Regions from separate parts of the Paenibacillus sp. FSL P4-0113 genome, predicted to be linked through region 1. Evidence: predicted binding sites of a transcription regulator. Region 1 holds the regulator's gene; the other holds the start of a gene.
The links. Region 1 encodes Rex, which represses fermentation and respiration genes when NADH is low (regulators of the CRP and FNR family bind a similar motif). Its sites were predicted from a motif close to TTGTGAAATATTTCACAA; they were not measured.
Positions count from the first base shown of each region.

Region 2: the regulator Rex is predicted to act here: its motif matches at 5,070-5,087, upstream of MKX46_RS13275 (formate/nitrite transporter family protein).

Region 1 is NZ_JBBPAZ010000001.1:1,118,906-1,126,976, reverse strand. Features, by position in the region: gene panC (pantoate--beta-alanine ligase) at 1-930, shown strand, start outside; gene panD (aspartate 1-decarboxylase) at 923-1,306, shown strand; gene MKX46_RS04350 (tetratricopeptide repeat protein) at 1,389-2,021, shown strand; gene dinG (ATP-dependent DNA helicase DinG) at 2,179-5,046, shown strand; gene MKX46_RS04340 (redox-sensing transcriptional repressor Rex) at 5,090-5,743, shown strand; gene MKX46_RS04335 (amidohydrolase) at 5,730-7,031, shown strand; gene MKX46_RS04330 (cell wall elongation regulator TseB-like domain-containing protein) at 7,069-7,593, shown strand; gene MKX46_RS04325 (hypothetical protein) at 8,040-8,071, shown strand, end outside.
Region 2 is NZ_JBBPAZ010000001.1:3,124,930-3,133,000, reverse strand. Features, by position in the region: gene MKX46_RS13300 (LLM class flavin-dependent oxidoreductase) at 1-516, shown strand, start outside; gene MKX46_RS13295 (ABC transporter ATP-binding protein) at 749-1,642, shown strand; gene MKX46_RS13290 ((2Fe-2S)-binding protein) at 1,655-2,458, shown strand; gene MKX46_RS13285 (glutathione peroxidase) at 2,546-3,022, shown strand; gene MKX46_RS13280 (FAD-dependent oxidoreductase) at 3,413-4,774, shown strand; gene MKX46_RS13275 (formate/nitrite transporter family protein) at 5,162-5,995, shown strand; gene MKX46_RS13270 (molybdopterin-containing oxidoreductase family protein) at 6,367-8,071, shown strand, end outside.

The sequences.
Region 1 (8,071 bases):
GTAAGAGAAGTGGCTCAACTACGCAAGGTTATTGCCGAACGTCGGCAACTTGGAGCCAATGGAGCAAAAACGGTACACGATTCTGCCTCTTTACTGCAACATAAAGTCGGCTTTGTACCAACGATGGGATACCTGCATGAAGGACATGCGAGCTTGATGCACAAGGCGCGTGAAATGGCAGATACGGTGGTGCTTAGCATTTTCGTAAATCCGATCCAATTTGGACCGAATGAAGATCTGGAAAGCTATCCCCGCGATGAAGCTCGTGATTTGGAGGTAGCACGGCGTGAGGGCGTGGATATTGTATTTTTGCCAACTGTAGCAGAAATGTATCCACAACCAACCCAAACCAAAATTCGTGTATCCGCTTTGACAGATCGCTTGTGCGGTGCTTCCCGTCCCGGCCATTTTGATGGTGTGACTACGGTGGTAGCCAAGCTTTTTAACATGATAGGTCCTGATTTGGCCTTTTTTGGGATGAAGGACGCACAGCAGGTTGCTGTGCTCCAGCAGATGGTGACTGATCTCAATATGAACGTGACTATCGTACCTTGTCCCATCGTCAGAGAGGCGGATGGTTTGGCCCTCAGCTCCCGTAACGTGTATTTAAGTGCAGAACAGCGCGAGCAGGCATTGGTGCTGTCCCAGTCACTGCGTAAGGTGCAAGAAGTGAGCGAAGATATTGTAACAAACACAATTACGATTCGTCAGTTACATCAAATGGTGGAGTCCACCATTACTTCCTCTCCTTTAGCAGACATTGATTACATTGAAATTTTAACTTTTCCTGGTCTGGAGCCCCTTCTTCCCGAGCAGCGGCTATGTGATGTTCAGGAAGACATCATCGTAGCGCTAGCTGTGAAATTTGGCAGTACCCGACTGATTGACAATATAAGAATACAGAAGGCGGAGGTGCTTTCCCATGTTTAGAACTATGATGAAATCCAAAATTCACCGCGCTACGGTTACGGAAGCTAACCTGAACTATGTGGGGAGTATCACTATAGATGAAGATCTCATGGAGACATCGGATCTGTTGGAGAATGAAAAGGTTCAAATTGTAAACAATAACAATGGAGCTCGACTGGAAACCTATGTTATCCCCGGACCGCGTGGGAGCGGCGTGATCTGTCTCAACGGTGCGGCAGCTCGTTTGGTGCAGCCTGGTGATACAGTCATTATTATTTCCTATGCTTCCATGTCAAATGAAGAGGCCAAAACATACAAACCAACAGTGGTATTTGTTGATGAACATAATAAACCAGCCCAAACGATGAACAAAGAAGTACATGCGACGATCATGTAATGAATGGGAGTGCGGATGAAACCCGTCTTTTAAGCGAAAAATGTGAGTGTATTAATCCATCTTTCATAAGGGCGGGATGCACATGTTCCAGCATGTATTCGCAGAAATGAACAGCATGTTAGATGATATCGTGAAGCATTACCCATCAGCCCAGGGCTCCCGCAGGCAGGAGCTGCTACAGCACTGGAGTCTGCTGCGGAGAATGAGTGACGGAATTATGGATGAGTGGCTGGCCTTTGAGGAAAAAATGGTGTGCCTGCGTGCGGCCGGCTTTTCCGCGGAGACCGATATGTCTGACACGGAGCTGCCTGAAAAAGAGCTGCCGGCTTTTAGTCGGGGGCAAGGGTATTATCGATTACTTATGTACCCTGAGGCGATCCAACAATTTGAGCAGGTACTACAGCATTTTCCGAACAGTTGGCAGAGTCGCATGTATATGGGAATGGCCTATTTTCAACTAGATGATCCAGCAGAAGCTGTATACCATTTTCAGAAGGTGCTGGACCTGACTGAGCAGGCAGGACTAAAAGCGGTCATCTATAATGCGCTAGGCTGTCTGTTGGCAAAGCAGGCTGACGTAGAGGAGGCGCAAAAATGTTTTGCTCTCGCACATCAGTTCGATCCTGCGTTACCCGAGCCGCTGCACAATATGGAAGCCTGTTTGTCCGGTACCGAAAAGCTTCGATACGACAGCTCCATAATGACCTGGATGTAGTTGTCAGACACCGAGTAAGACGATGCATGCCCACCTCCTGAGGCGGCGTATGCATCGTCTTTTTTGGCTGTCTTAATTTCCAAACACGCGATCTTCTGCTATGCTAATATACGGAGTTATTATTTTTGTAAGTGTCATAAGAAAGGATTAAGCCCGAATGAAATTTGCGGTATTGGATTTTGAAACGACAGGCACCCAGTCCGCGGATGACATCATTCAAGTCGGACTTGCAATTATAGATCATGATAACAGCATTTCCCGTGTTTACGGCTCTTATGTAAACCCTGGCAGATCTATTCCACCTTTTATCACTGGATTGACCGGAATTACAGACGATGACGTGAAGGATGCACCTGCACTTGAAGAAATGATGATGGAGCTTGTGCCTATGCTGGACGATGTTGTACTGGTCGGTCATAATGTGGCGTTTGATTTTAATTTTTTGCAAAACGCTCTGGATCGGTGCGGATACTTGCCATTTAGCGGAAGAATCTTGGATACAATGGATTTTCTGAAAATTATGTTTCCATCACTATCTTCGTATCAGTTGGGTTTTGTGTCTTCTGAGTTCGGGCTGGCACATGATCGCCCTCACCAAGCAGACAGCGACGCATTGGCTACGGCCGAGGTGTTTTTAAAGTGTCTGGGTGAGCTTCAAGCATTACCTCTGATAACGATACAGCGGCTTAGTGATTTGTTTGCAGAGGAAGACAGTGACCTTGGATGGTTTCTTGATGGGGTGCGTGAAGAGAAAGAGCTTGATCCTATTCAGGATTTGGAGGGATATCAGTTTTTTCGTCAGCTTGCGCTAAAAGTGGAAGATTGGACGGAGCTAGCTGCTCCGCGTAGAGAAGATGACCCGAATCCACTGTCAGGTGTTACCTTTGAGGAGTACATGGATGATGTGCGGGACAATTTGCGTTCATCCTTGAGTCAATATGAGGAGCGCGAGGCGCAGATACAGATGATTGAGGGTGTGAATCAGGCACTGAGTGAAGACAAGCATCTGCTGATTGAAGCAGGTACAGGAACAGGGAAGTCTCTGGGTTATTTGCTCCCATCGCTGTATCACAGTGTGAAAAAGGGACAGCGCGTTATGGTGAGTACACATACGATCAACCTGCAGGAGCAATTACGCGAGCGCGACATTCCGATGCTGACCAAGGTGATTCCGTTTCCGTTCCGGGCTGCTATTTTCAAGGGTCGGGGACATTATTTGTGTCTGCGTAAGTTTGAACATAAAATAAACAGAAGAGACTTCGCTACACCGAAGGAAGATTTAATTACAGCGGCTCAGATGATCGTCTGGTTGACGCTAACAGAAACCGGTGATGATGAAGAACTGAATCTGAGCAACCGTGGAGGGGATTTCTGGGAAACGGTGGCGAGTGATTCAGAGTCCTGTCTTGGTCGTTCCTGCCCATGGTTCCGCAAATGTTATTATCATCGTGCACGCCATGAAGCAGGAATAGCGGATGTTGTTATTACGAATCACTCTAAGTTGTTCACAGACGTCAAAGCCAGTCATCAGTTATTGCCGAGCTATGAACATCTGGTGATAGATGAAGCCCATCACCTGGAGGAAGTAGCTGGTAAACACCTAGGTATGCATATGAAATATTTCACACTCGTGCATACACTGACGCGACTGTTCAAAGACAGCAAGAATGGACAACTGCCTTCACTTCGTCAACAGTTGGCGAAATCGGGGCACGAGAAGTCGGCAGATTGGGCCTCAACTATCGACCAGCTGTATCCGCTCGTGTTAGAGGTGAAGGAAACTTGGGACCTGCTAAGCGACAAGCTGTTTGGCATGTTGCCGGAGCGAAGTGATGCGACACCGGGTGAAACAGGACAGTTTTCTTCCCGTCTCAAACCTTCGGCCAAGCCTGCAAAGTGGGATCAGGCGGGAGCTTTGGAAAATCAGCTATATGTAACGATGAGCGAAATTTTGCGCAAGGGCGACAAGCTGATGCTGGACGTCAAGGAAGAACATGACGATTATGCGGCGGATAGCCTTATTACAGATATCACGGGTCTGCTCAAGGATTTGGCGGGGATTCGAGAAAATTTGCGCTTTTTTATCCGACTCGATGATGAAACAACCGTATACTGGCTCGAGGCAAGCGGGCAATTCCGTAGTAAATCATTGCAATTTTATGCGGTACCCGTCGATGTGAGCCGCCAGTTGAAAGAAATGTTTTTTGACAAAAAAAGAAGCATTATTCTGACTTCTGCTACCTTGTCGGTAGATAAGTCGTTTCAGTACATGATCGATCAGCTCGGCTTACAGGAGGCCGCAGATCAAGAGCGGCTGATGACTTCGCAGCTCCCGTCACCCTTTAATTACAGGGATCAGGTGTTGCTGGTTATTCCACGGGATTTCCCAAGTGTGAAGGGCAGTGTAGGAGATGCGCATTTTGTAGATATGCTCGTTAGCTCTCTAGGAGCGACTGCTCAGGCGACACGTGGGAGAATGCTCGTTCTGTTTACGTCCTATCGGATGCTCCGGCAAGTGTATGAGCCGCTCAAAGAGGCCTTAGCATCCAGCGAAATTACTGTGCTGGGACAAGGTGTGGACAGTGGAAGTCGCAGCAAGCTAACCCGCCGGTTTCAGGAAGCGAAAGCTTCTGTATTGCTGGGGACCAGCAGTTTCTGGGAAGGCGTCGATATTCCGGGGAAGGCTCTGACTTGTCTAGCCATTGTTCGCTTGCCGTTTCAACCGCCGAATCACCCGCTGCTGGAGGCAAAAAGCGAACTGCTCCAGCAGCAGAAGAAGAATCCATTTATGAAGCTGTCTGTACCGCAAGCGGTCATTCGCTTCAAACAGGGATTTGGTCGGTTGGTACGTACAGCGAACGACCACGGGGTCGTTATCGTTTATGATACGCGTGTGATTGAATCCTATTACGGAAAGCACTTTTTGTACTCGTTACCGGGACCAAAAATGGAGCATATGCCATCGGAGCAAATGGTGCCCCGCATCGCCGAATGGCTCCAATCCGCCCCGGAGACAGAGGCATAACGGACGGACATAAGTATGTTCGTTACAATTAGGGGGAGCAAGTATGAAATCAGATAAAATTTCAGAGGCTGTCGTACGGAGGTTACCCGTATATTTACGTTATCTGAATGCACTGCACAAACGGGAGGTGGCTACGGTCTCTTCTCAAGAGCTGGGACAGAGGCTAGATTTGAACCCGGCCCAAATCCGTAAAGATCTTGCTTATTTTGGAGATTTTGGTCGGAAGGGTATCGGTTATGATGTTTCTTATCTCATTGAGAAAATACGCCATATCCTGAAAATCGACCAACAAATTAATGTAGTATTGGTCGGAGCGGGTAATCTGGGGCAAGCCCTTTCGAATTATAACGCTTATTTAAAAGACAATATGAAGATTGTGGCGGTATTTGATGCGTTTCCGGATAAGGTAGGAACCAAGATCAATACATTGGTCGTGCAACCGATGGATGAACTGGAAGCGACTGTGAAAGAAAAAAACATTCGAATCGGGATTATTACCGTACCTGATTTTGAAGCACAGCACGTGGCTGATAGGCTTATTGATAGCGGAATTGGAGCGATCCTGAACTTTGCACCGACTACTCTCAAGGCACCAGCCAACATTCGGATTCATGCCACAGACTTTACAACTGATTTGCTTAGCCTCGCTTATTATTTGGAGGACGGAAAGGAAGAAGCACAATATGACAGTGAATAAATGGATGATTAAAAACGGATCTTTTGCCGTAAATGGACCAGAAGCAGGGGTAGTCCATGGTTTTATGATTGTGGAGGATAGTCGTATTACTTATATTGGCGAAACCTTGCCTGCGGGTGAGGAAGAGACGGAAGCGATCGATGGTAAAGGGCTATTGTTTTTACCTGGTCTGATCAATACTCATGGTCATGCGGCGATGTCTCTACTGCGTGGGCATGGAGATGATTTGGCACTTCAAGTATGGCTTCAGGAAAAAATGTGGCCTATGGAAGCCAAGTTTACATCTACAGACGTGTACTGGGGTACGTCCTTGTCTGTGCTGGAAATGCTGAAAGGTGGAACAACAACCTTCCTCGATATGTACGATCATATGGATGAGGTGGCTCGTGTGGCTGAAGAGTCAGGTATTCGTGCAAGTCTGATGCGTGGAGCAATTGGACTATGTTCGGAGGAAGAACAGCGAATCAAGCTGGCAGAGGCCGTGACTTTTGCGCGTAACTGGCACGGTAAAGCAGACGGCCGTATTACAACGATGATGTCACCGCATGCGCCATATACATGTCCACCTGCGTTTATTGAAAAATTCGTACAAGCTGCGCATGATCTGGACTTGCCACTGCATACGCACATGTCTGAGACGATCGCCGAAGTAGAGCAAAACGTACGCGACTACGGTTTGCGTCCGGTTGCACACTTGGATAAGCTTGGCTTTTTCTCCCGTCCTTCGCTTGTTGCCCATGGCGTTCATTTGAACGACGAAGAAATAGCTTTACTGGCAGAACGTGGTGTAGCGGTTTCCCACAATCCTGGCAGCAACTTGAAGCTGGCAAGTGGTGTGGCAAGAGTGCCTGAATTGCTGCGTGCAGGGGTTACGGTTTCTCTCGGAACGGATGGTCCTGCCAGCAATAATAACCTGGATATGTTCGAGGAAATGCGTCTGGCAGCACTTATTCACAAGGGTGTATCCGGTGACCCTACGGCAGTTCCTGCAAGTGAAGCGCTGCGTCTGGCAACAGAATACGGTGCAAAGTCGATTGGTTTAAAAGAAGTAGGAGCGTTGGCAGCAGGCAACAAGGCTGACTTTATCGCGTTGGATCTGAATCAGGCACATTTCTTGCCGCGTACAGATCTTATTTCCCATGCGGTATACTCTGCAAGCGCCAAGGACGTGGCTCATGTGTGGGTAGACGGTCGTCAGGTTGTGAAAAACGGCGAATGCCTGACTATGGACGAGGAACGTATCAAACATGAGGCACAAGCCGCCTTTGAAGGGCTGCTGTCGCGCTAATTCAGGTGTCACATCCCCTTAGAGAGGAAGCACGGGTTTGAAAAATAAGAAAAAATGGATAGCGGTCGCCATTTTGGCCGTGATACTGATCCTGGTCAGCATTTTCTGGTATTATTCCTATGTTACTCAAGACCAGGTGGCTGAGAAAAATGCCGCTATCATTAAGGCCAAGCAATCAGGTGGTCTGGTTAGCACGACTCAAACATGGAAGTCTGTGTGGGATCAGGTATATTGGGTGGTTCAAGGGAAAAATGCACAGAATGAAAATATAATGGTATGGGTTCCTTTTCAAAAAGTGGAGGGACAACCTAACGTACCTGCCGCAGATAATAGCGGTGTTCATACCGAGCTGCTGAAGAACGGAGTCGACGAGCAAAAAATGACGTCGCTAATTCAGCAGCAGCTTCCAGGTGTAAAAATTGTAAGCCTCCAGCCGAGTGTGTTCAATGGCGAATATGTGTGGCAGCTGTTTTACGATGATGGAAGCCATCATTACTATGCCTTTTACCGTTTTTCAGATGGGGGAGCGACGGGGGTAAAGTATACTTTGCCCAATAACTAAGCTGGTTGAGGATCAGCAGATGTGGAATGAATGACTAGTAAATGATTAAAAGCTCAAGAAAAAGACGTAAATGCGATGAAATTCGTATTTACGTCTTTTAGTCTTGCTATGCCGTAAAGATGAGCTGAATGCCAGCGAAGCATCTTTACCTACCCAACTTCTCTCCTAAGGCAAATTCATCTTTATGGCGGGCAACAGCGATCGTAAGATCAAATCCTACACGCAGCGTCCCACCTCCACCATAACCAAAGATTTTGCCTCATCACAACTCCTCCACACATTGCCTTCGATTTTAGATATACGTTATGATATACTATATTTTATAAGTGATAGACAAAAATGATAGAAAAAAGAATTGCTGATCACTGTAAGATCATGCAATTTGGTTGTTTGTTGACATTCGTCCCGTTTCTTCTGAGTTTTACATTTTGAGAGGAGGATGTTGTTTGAAATTGCGTGCAGTTCCTATCGTTGTGGC
Region 2 (8,071 bases), 2.0 Mb from region 1:
TGGTTGCTCGGCTCCAGTGGTGATAGCGCAGGTCTGGCAGCCGAGCGTGGCGTGGGCTTTGCGTTTGCACAGTTCATTAATGGTGAAGGCGGCACAGGGGCTATGAAGGAATACCAGGAAAGCTTCCAGCCTTCCCAGCATAGTGACCAACCACGTTCGCTTGTTGCCGTATTTGCGATCTGTGCGGATACCGAAGAGGAGGCCAATCGCTTGGCTTCCAGCATGGACTTGTCTCTTGTACTATTAGAGCAGGGAATGCGCTCCGCTGGAACACCTTCCGTGGAAAAGGCACTGGCGTATCCGTATACGCCGTTTGACCGGATGCGGATACGTGAGAATCGCAAACGTATGGTGGTCGGTTCGCCCGAACAGGTGAAGCGTCAGATTGAGCAATTAAGTAAGGACTATAATGCACAGGAGATCATGGTTGCGAGCATTATTCATGACTTTGATGCCAAAATGAAATCTATACGTCTCATGGCCGAAGTACTTGGACTGTGTTCTGTACAGTCATAATGCAATTCGCCGGATTTGAAAGATCACAGCTTCAAGGAGCTGTGATCTTTTTTTTGAATTTTTTGAGAAAATATTGGATGATATGCACTGTATGATATAGGAAATAAACCAGTTAACACTTGATAATGATTATCAATATCTTTATTATATAAAGATAGAATGAAGTTTTGATGAAAGTCGTGCGTTAAGCCCGTGACTATATATATTGGATAAGGGAAAGGGATGATTCCACATGTTTCGTCTGAAAACGGCAAATCTGGATATTGCTTATGAAGATCGATTGATTGTAGAAGATCTGAACGTAGAAATACCGCAAGGGAAAATCACAGCCTTGGTAGGCGCAAATGGTTCTGGCAAGTCCACCATTCTGAAGACGATGGCTCGCATCATGAATCCTAAGGGCGGCAGTGTTCTGCTTGACGGTAAATCCATTCATAAGCAATCCACCCGGGAAGTAGCTAAGCAGCTGGCTATTTTGCCGCAAAATCCGACTGCACCGGAAGGATTAACCGTGACGGAACTGGTATCTTACGGACGTTTTCCTTATCAAAAAGGTTTTGGTTCCATGAAAGCGGAAGATCGCAAAATGGTAGAGTGGGCCATTCAAGTAACGGGAATGAGCGAGTTCCACGATCGTCCGATTGATCAGCTTTCTGGCGGTCAGCGTCAGCGTGCCTGGATTGCTATGGCACTTGCGCAGGATACGGATATTTTATTTCTGGATGAGCCGACGACATTTTTAGATATGGCGCATCAACTGGAAGTGCTGCATTTGCTGGAGTATCTAAATACTTCGGAGGAGCGCACCATTGTTATGGTCGTGCACGATTTGAACCATGCGGCCCGGTATGCTCAGCATATGATTGCAATCAAAAAAGGGAAAGCTGAGGCGGTAGGAACTCCAACTGAGGTTATGTCCCCTGATGTGCTGCGTGAAGTGTTCGGGATTGAGGCTGATATTGTAACAGATCCTCGTACAGGTGTACCGCTCTGTCTTCCGTATGCTTTGGCTGGACAGCCTGCGGTAAGCCAAGCCATAAAAGAAATGAATGTGGAAGATAAGCAACCTGTGGGTTCTGTTGCTGAGCGACGTGATGCTAGAGCACAAGTAGCGGCAAGAGGTTAAAGGGGACATACCATGAAACCACTGGATTACGATCAGCTTGAGCAACTAGCAAACATAGTGAGAGTCACGCCGGAGGATGCTGTATATTCCGGGCCAGTGGCCGAATGGCTTGAACCAGATAAGATCCGCTCTGTGATGGAGTATTATGGCGATCTTCTGCGTGCTGAAGACGATTTAACCGCAGCCGTTTACTTTGCGAACCAGTTGCGTGGCCTCGTGTTTGCGCAGCATTTTATGGTATCACTGTGTGAACGCCGTTGGGACCTGTCCGTTTCTAATCTCAGATTTCATATTTGTTATGAAGGTCAATATCCCTCTATTAGTCTTCAGGTCATCGACTTAACAGAGCTGGACAATACGTGGAACAATGGGGATCACCGTTCTTCCAAACAGGCTCAGCAAGTGTTACGAGACTTTTACAGTTTGCAGATGCGGCCCATGTTGGAAGCAATTGCTACCGTGGGGAGCGCATCTATCGGCCAAATGTGGGGACAGTTTCCGTTGGCATTGCTGTATTTTAAGGATAGAGTACAGCCATCGTTGACTGATCCTCAGGATGTGGAGCGCTTTGAACAAGATTATATGTATGTGACACGTGAACTTGAGGGAGAGATATTTGGGCGTAAAAGAAATCCGTTTACGGTTCGTCTCGTTGAATTGGACAATCCTTACCGCCCTGGTGAAAATACCTACATGAAACCGTCCTGTTGCCAATATTACAAGACAGGTGGAGGTCAGCGGTATTGTTATACTTGCCCCAAAATGTCCGCTTCCGAACGTGAAGAACGCAGACTCGAAGTGGTGGCATCACGGTAAAGTCTCTGTGGATGTTGGCATGTCCGTCACCTTTTGGTTAAAATAGGTTATGTAACCTAAACCAAGTGACACGAAGGAGGATGCTGTATGTCTGTCTATTCACATAATGCCGTAACACCAGCGAATCAGGAGGTTTCTCTGAATACTTACGCTGGTAAGGTGCTGGTTATTGCGAATACCGCCAGTAAATGCGGACTTACCCCGCAATATGGGGATTTGCAAAAGCTTTATGACGAATATAAGGATCGGGGATTAGTTGTATTAGGCTTTCCTTGCAACCAATTTGGCGGTCAGGAGCCGGGCAGCAGCGAGGAAGCGGCTGAATTTTGCCAACTGAATTACGGGGTTAATTTCCCGGTATTCGCCAAAGTGGACGTCAATGGACCGGATACAGCGCCTCTGTTTGAATATTTGAAAAAGCAACAGCCTGGAGAACAGGAAGATGGGACAATTCAGTGGAATTTTACGAAATTCATTGTGAATCGTGAAGGTGTACCTGTGGGTCGTTTTGAACCGAAGGAGTCACCAGAAGCGATGAAAGCAGCCATTGAGCAATTGCTATAGTAGCTTTGCCTTCATTCCAAAATATATGTTTAAAAAGGTCTGATTTCCGGCATGTCTCCGGGAAGCGGACCTTTTTTTGTTCTCTACATGTGCATTTGTCTAAGGTGGGAGCATCATGTGAAAGTCGATTCCATGGGCATAATCAGGCCGCCTACAGGGGAAACTGAATGGAGCAAAAAAACATTTCAGCAAACAGTTGATCTCGTATATCCTTTCTTTTTTAAATGTGGACAAATTATGAATATCACAAAAAGCTATTGTAATGTGAAAAATATCACACTATAATAAGTGCATGAAGTGAAATAAATCACAAACACTAACGAGCTGTTTACGTGAAACTATTCACAATTATTATACAGTTTATGCCCACACACCAAGGAGGAATTCAACATGAAAGTAGCAGTTATCGGATGTACACACGCAGGCACAGCAGCTATCGTTAACACAGCTAAATGTTATCCAGATGCAGAAATTACCGTTTACGAGCGTAATGATAATATTTCATTTTTATCTTGTGGTATTGCGCTGTACGTAGGTGGTGTCGTCAAAGATCCGCACGGCCTGTTTTATTCGTCTCCAGATCAACTGTCTGACTTGGGTGTAGTGACCAAGATGCTTCATGAGGTAACGAGTGTGGATACGGCTGGCAAGTCGCTGCATGCCCGTAATCTCCAAACAGGTGAAGAATTTACAGACACATTTGATAAACTAATTGTGACCACGGGATCATGGCCCATTATTCCAAAGCTGGAAGGCATTGAACTTGATCATATTTTGCTCTGTAAAAACTATAATCATTCCAATGATATCATTGAGAAAGCCCAGCACGTACAGAACATTACAGTCGTGGGAGCTGGATACATTGGTGTTGAATTGGTAGAAGCTTTCCAAATGAATGGTAAAAATGTAACGCTGATCGACAGTGCTGATCGTATATTGAATAAGTATTTGGACCATGAGTATACAGACCGGATTGAAAGTTCCCTGAAGGAACATGGCATTAAGCTGGTACTTGGCGAGACGGTGAGTCGTTTTGAGGGTACGAACGGTAAGGTAAGTAAAGTCGTGACCTCTAAAGGAGAATATGAAACAGAGCTTGTTATTCTCTGCATCGGTTTCCGACCTCAAACGGATCTGCTCAAAGGTCAGGTAGATATGTTGCCTAACGGTGCGATCATTGTGGATAACTATATGCAAAGTAGTTGCCCGGACGTGTTTGCAGCAGGCGACAGTTGTGCAATTCGCTATAATCCGACCGGCAAAACGGCTTATATCCCTTTGGCAACCAACGCAGTTCGTATGGGTACGCTGGTGGCACGTAATCTGGTGCAACCAACCATTGCCTACATGGGAACCCAAGGAACTTCGGGTATCAAAATTTACGAAGACAATATCGCAGGAACAGGCATGACGGAAGCTGCGGCAACAGATGAAGGCATGACTGTAGAAGCTGTAACCATTGAGGACAGCTACCGACCTGAATTTATGCCAACCTCCGAAAAAGTGTTACTGAAAGTGGTATATGAACAGGGGACGCGGAGAATTCTGGGTGCTCAAATTATGTCGAAGGTGGATTTGACGCAATCCATTAACACGCTATCCGTAGCCATTCAAAACCATATGACCATTGACCAGTTGGCCTTTGTCGATTTCTTCTTCCAGCCGCACTATAACAAGCCTTGGAATTTCTTGAACGCGGCAGGTTTACAAGCATTGCCTACAATATCTGAACGGAACCCAGTTACTGTATAATTAGATTTGTCTGTGACATTGTTCATAAGTTTGTCAACAATCTGAGGCGTACGGATGAATCCTTATAGTACAATATAGAGTAGCATAAGGATCAGGGGGGAAGTAACTTATGGGTTTGTTTTATATCCTTTTTCTTGTAGTCGTGGCCATGGTAGGCCTTGGTGGAGTTCTTTGGTTCTTAAGAGCAGTTGAAAAGGAAGAATACAATTAAATGTAAAGCGCGTAGTAGCGCAGTAGATGTAATAATACAGAAAAACAGTCCTTTTTTCAGGGGCTGTTTTTTTTATAGTTACGAAAGTGATTTTTTTCACAAACTTAATCACTGATTTTAAATAAAATATGAAAGAAGAATATTTTAGTGAATAGATATTAAAGGAGCGGGGATATATGGCGAGCTATAAACCGGGGCAAATTGCTGAAAAGACGGTGGAAACAGGAGTGGCCAAGGCGAACAACCCGTGGACTGTGGCGGTGGTACTGGGGTTTTTGGCAGGTGCATTTATTGCACTCGGGTTTTTGCTGGATATACGTGTTATTGCAAGTGCGCCTAAAGAATGGGGAAGCATTGCCACCTTTATTGGAGCTGCGGTGTTCCCTATTGGTCTGGTATTAGTTTTGATCGCAGGCGGAGAATTGCTGACCGGCAATATGATGGCGGTCCCTTTGGCGAGATGGGCAGGACGGATTAAGACAGGAGTCATGTTTCGTAATTTGGCGATTATTACGCTCAGTAATTTTGCAGGTGCGTTATTCGTTGCATTTTTCTTTGGGCATGTGCTGGGTTTAACAGAAACGGGCCCTTATCTGGACAAAGTGGTGGATATGGCAGGACATAAGCTACACGAAAGCTTTTTGCAGTCTTTTATATCGGGTATAGGATGTAATTGGCTCGTAGCACTGGCTGTATGGTTGGCATATAGCACAGACTCCATTGGCGGCAAAATTATGGGGATTTGGTTCCCGACCATGGCCTTTGTGGCTATTGGATTTCAGCACGTTGTTGCCAATATGTTTCTCATTCCGGCGGCTATTTTTGCAGGCCACTTTTCATGGGCAGATTATGTTATGAACTTCATTCCGGTCTGGCTGGGGAATTTGGTAGGAGGTAGCCTGTTTGTGGCTGGAGCCTACTGGTTGGCCTATCTGAAAAAGCCTCAAGCCAACGCACATCCAGTGAATGAATCTCCAACTACTTCTTCGGTTGCACATCCAATCCGTTGATTGATCCTACCTAATCACGGTACTTTAAACAGCAATGAACAAAGCAAATCCGCCATGACAGGCCCGGGGGAACGAAACCTGTCATGGCGGATTTTTTTGGGAGTGGTCCATGATTTGGCATGGAGGATGAGTGTGCTCTCGTCCATGATGCCTTGATCTTTTTTACCCTCAGTAAGATATGATGAAACAGGATGTTGAAAAAAATTATAATTCTTAAAAAATCCGTTTTGCTCTATGCAGCAGACGGATTTTTTTAATATTTTGGAGAGCGGCTGTGTGGGAAGATCCTTCTCTTGCCATCGGCCAAAGCTGTGGATATGATAAGATCAGTGTAATTTTTGGAAACGGTAACGGAAAGGAGCATCAACACTATGGATCATCGCAATAGCGCGCCTCGTGAGGCCACGCTTCAACAAGACTTACAAGGGGGACAGCGGATGACGGAGCAGCAGGACGGTATTTTTCCGGCTGTATGCCCGTTAGATTGCCCGGATACGTGTGGGCTCCTGCTTCACAAGGAAAAAGGAAAGATAATCAAGGTGACTGGAAACCCAGATCATCCCATTACCAAAGGGGCTATTTGTAACAAAGTTCGCAATATGACGGAGCGGGTATATGATCCTGATCGGGTGCTCTATCCGTTGAAGCGTATAGGCCCCAAAGGAGAAGGGAAGTTTGAACGAATTAGCTGGGAGGAGGCGGTCAATACCATTACAGGTCGGTTCAAGGAGCTGATCCGTACGGACGGACCGGAATCTATTCTCCCCTACAGCTTTTATGGCAATATGGGCGTATTGAGTGTGGATGGAATGGATCGCCGATTTTTTAATGCGCTGGGTTCAAGCCAACTGGATCAGACGATTTGCAGCGTGGCTGGGAATGAAGGCTGGGCGTCCGTTATGGGTTTTAAGGGCGGCACCAGCCCGGAGGACACGGAGGATGCAGACCTCATTATTGTGTGGGGTGGTAATGTCATTAGCACCAACATGCATCAGGTCGTTTTGGCTGAGAAAGCACGTAAAAAAGGTGCTAAGGTGGTCGTTATTGACGTTCATCGTAACCGGACGGCGCAATGGGGGGACTGGTTCATTCCGTTATATCCGGGGACGGATACAGCGCTCGCGCTGGGTGTTATGAATGTACTGTTCGCTCAAGGACTGACGGACGACGAATTTTTACATCGCTACACAGTAGGTCATGAGGAACTGCGCGAGCATGTTAAGACCTATACACCAGAGCGGGTTTCGCGGATTACCGGCGTGCCGGAAGCGGATATTATCCGTTTGGCGGAAATGTACGGAACTGCGAGAGCAGCGTATATCAATATCGGTAATGGGCTTCAGCATCATGATAATGGCGGTATGAACGTACGTGCGGTTACATGCTTGCCTGCGCTCACTGGACAATGGCTGAAGCACGGCGGGGGAGCGTCACGCTCCAACGGCGCTTATGCCAAGATTAACAGCGCCCATCTGGAGCGTCCTGATCTGCGACAGAACCCGGATGCCCGGATGATTAACATGAACCGGATCGGAGAAGCGCTGCTACAGAAGGAACAGCCGATTAAGGCGTTATTCGTATATTGCAGTAATCCGGTAGTTGTAGCCCCCGATTCGGAACGGGTGACTAAAGGATTTGAACGAGAGGATTTGTTCACAGTCGTTCATGACCTATTCCTAACCGATACGGCCCGCTATGCAGATATTGTGCTGCCTGCCGCGTCTTCTTTTGAAGGAACAGATCTATACAAATCGTACTGGCACCACTATATCCAAATGCAGCAGCCCGTCATTGATCCGCTTGGGGAAAGCAAAAGCAATTATGAGCTGTTTAGCCTGCTCGGACGGGCAATGGGCTTTGATGAAGCTGCCTTTACGGAAAGTGAAGAGGAGATGATCGCAGGCGCGCTTGATAATCCAACGAACCCTTATCTCAACGGTGTGACCTTGGAAGCCTTAAAGAAGTCACCTTTTGTAAAGCTTGATATGACGCCAAAGGCCACTTATTTGGATCGTTTAACCACGCCTTCAGGCAAGATTGAGCTATATTCGGAAAAAATGAAACAAGCAGGTCTGC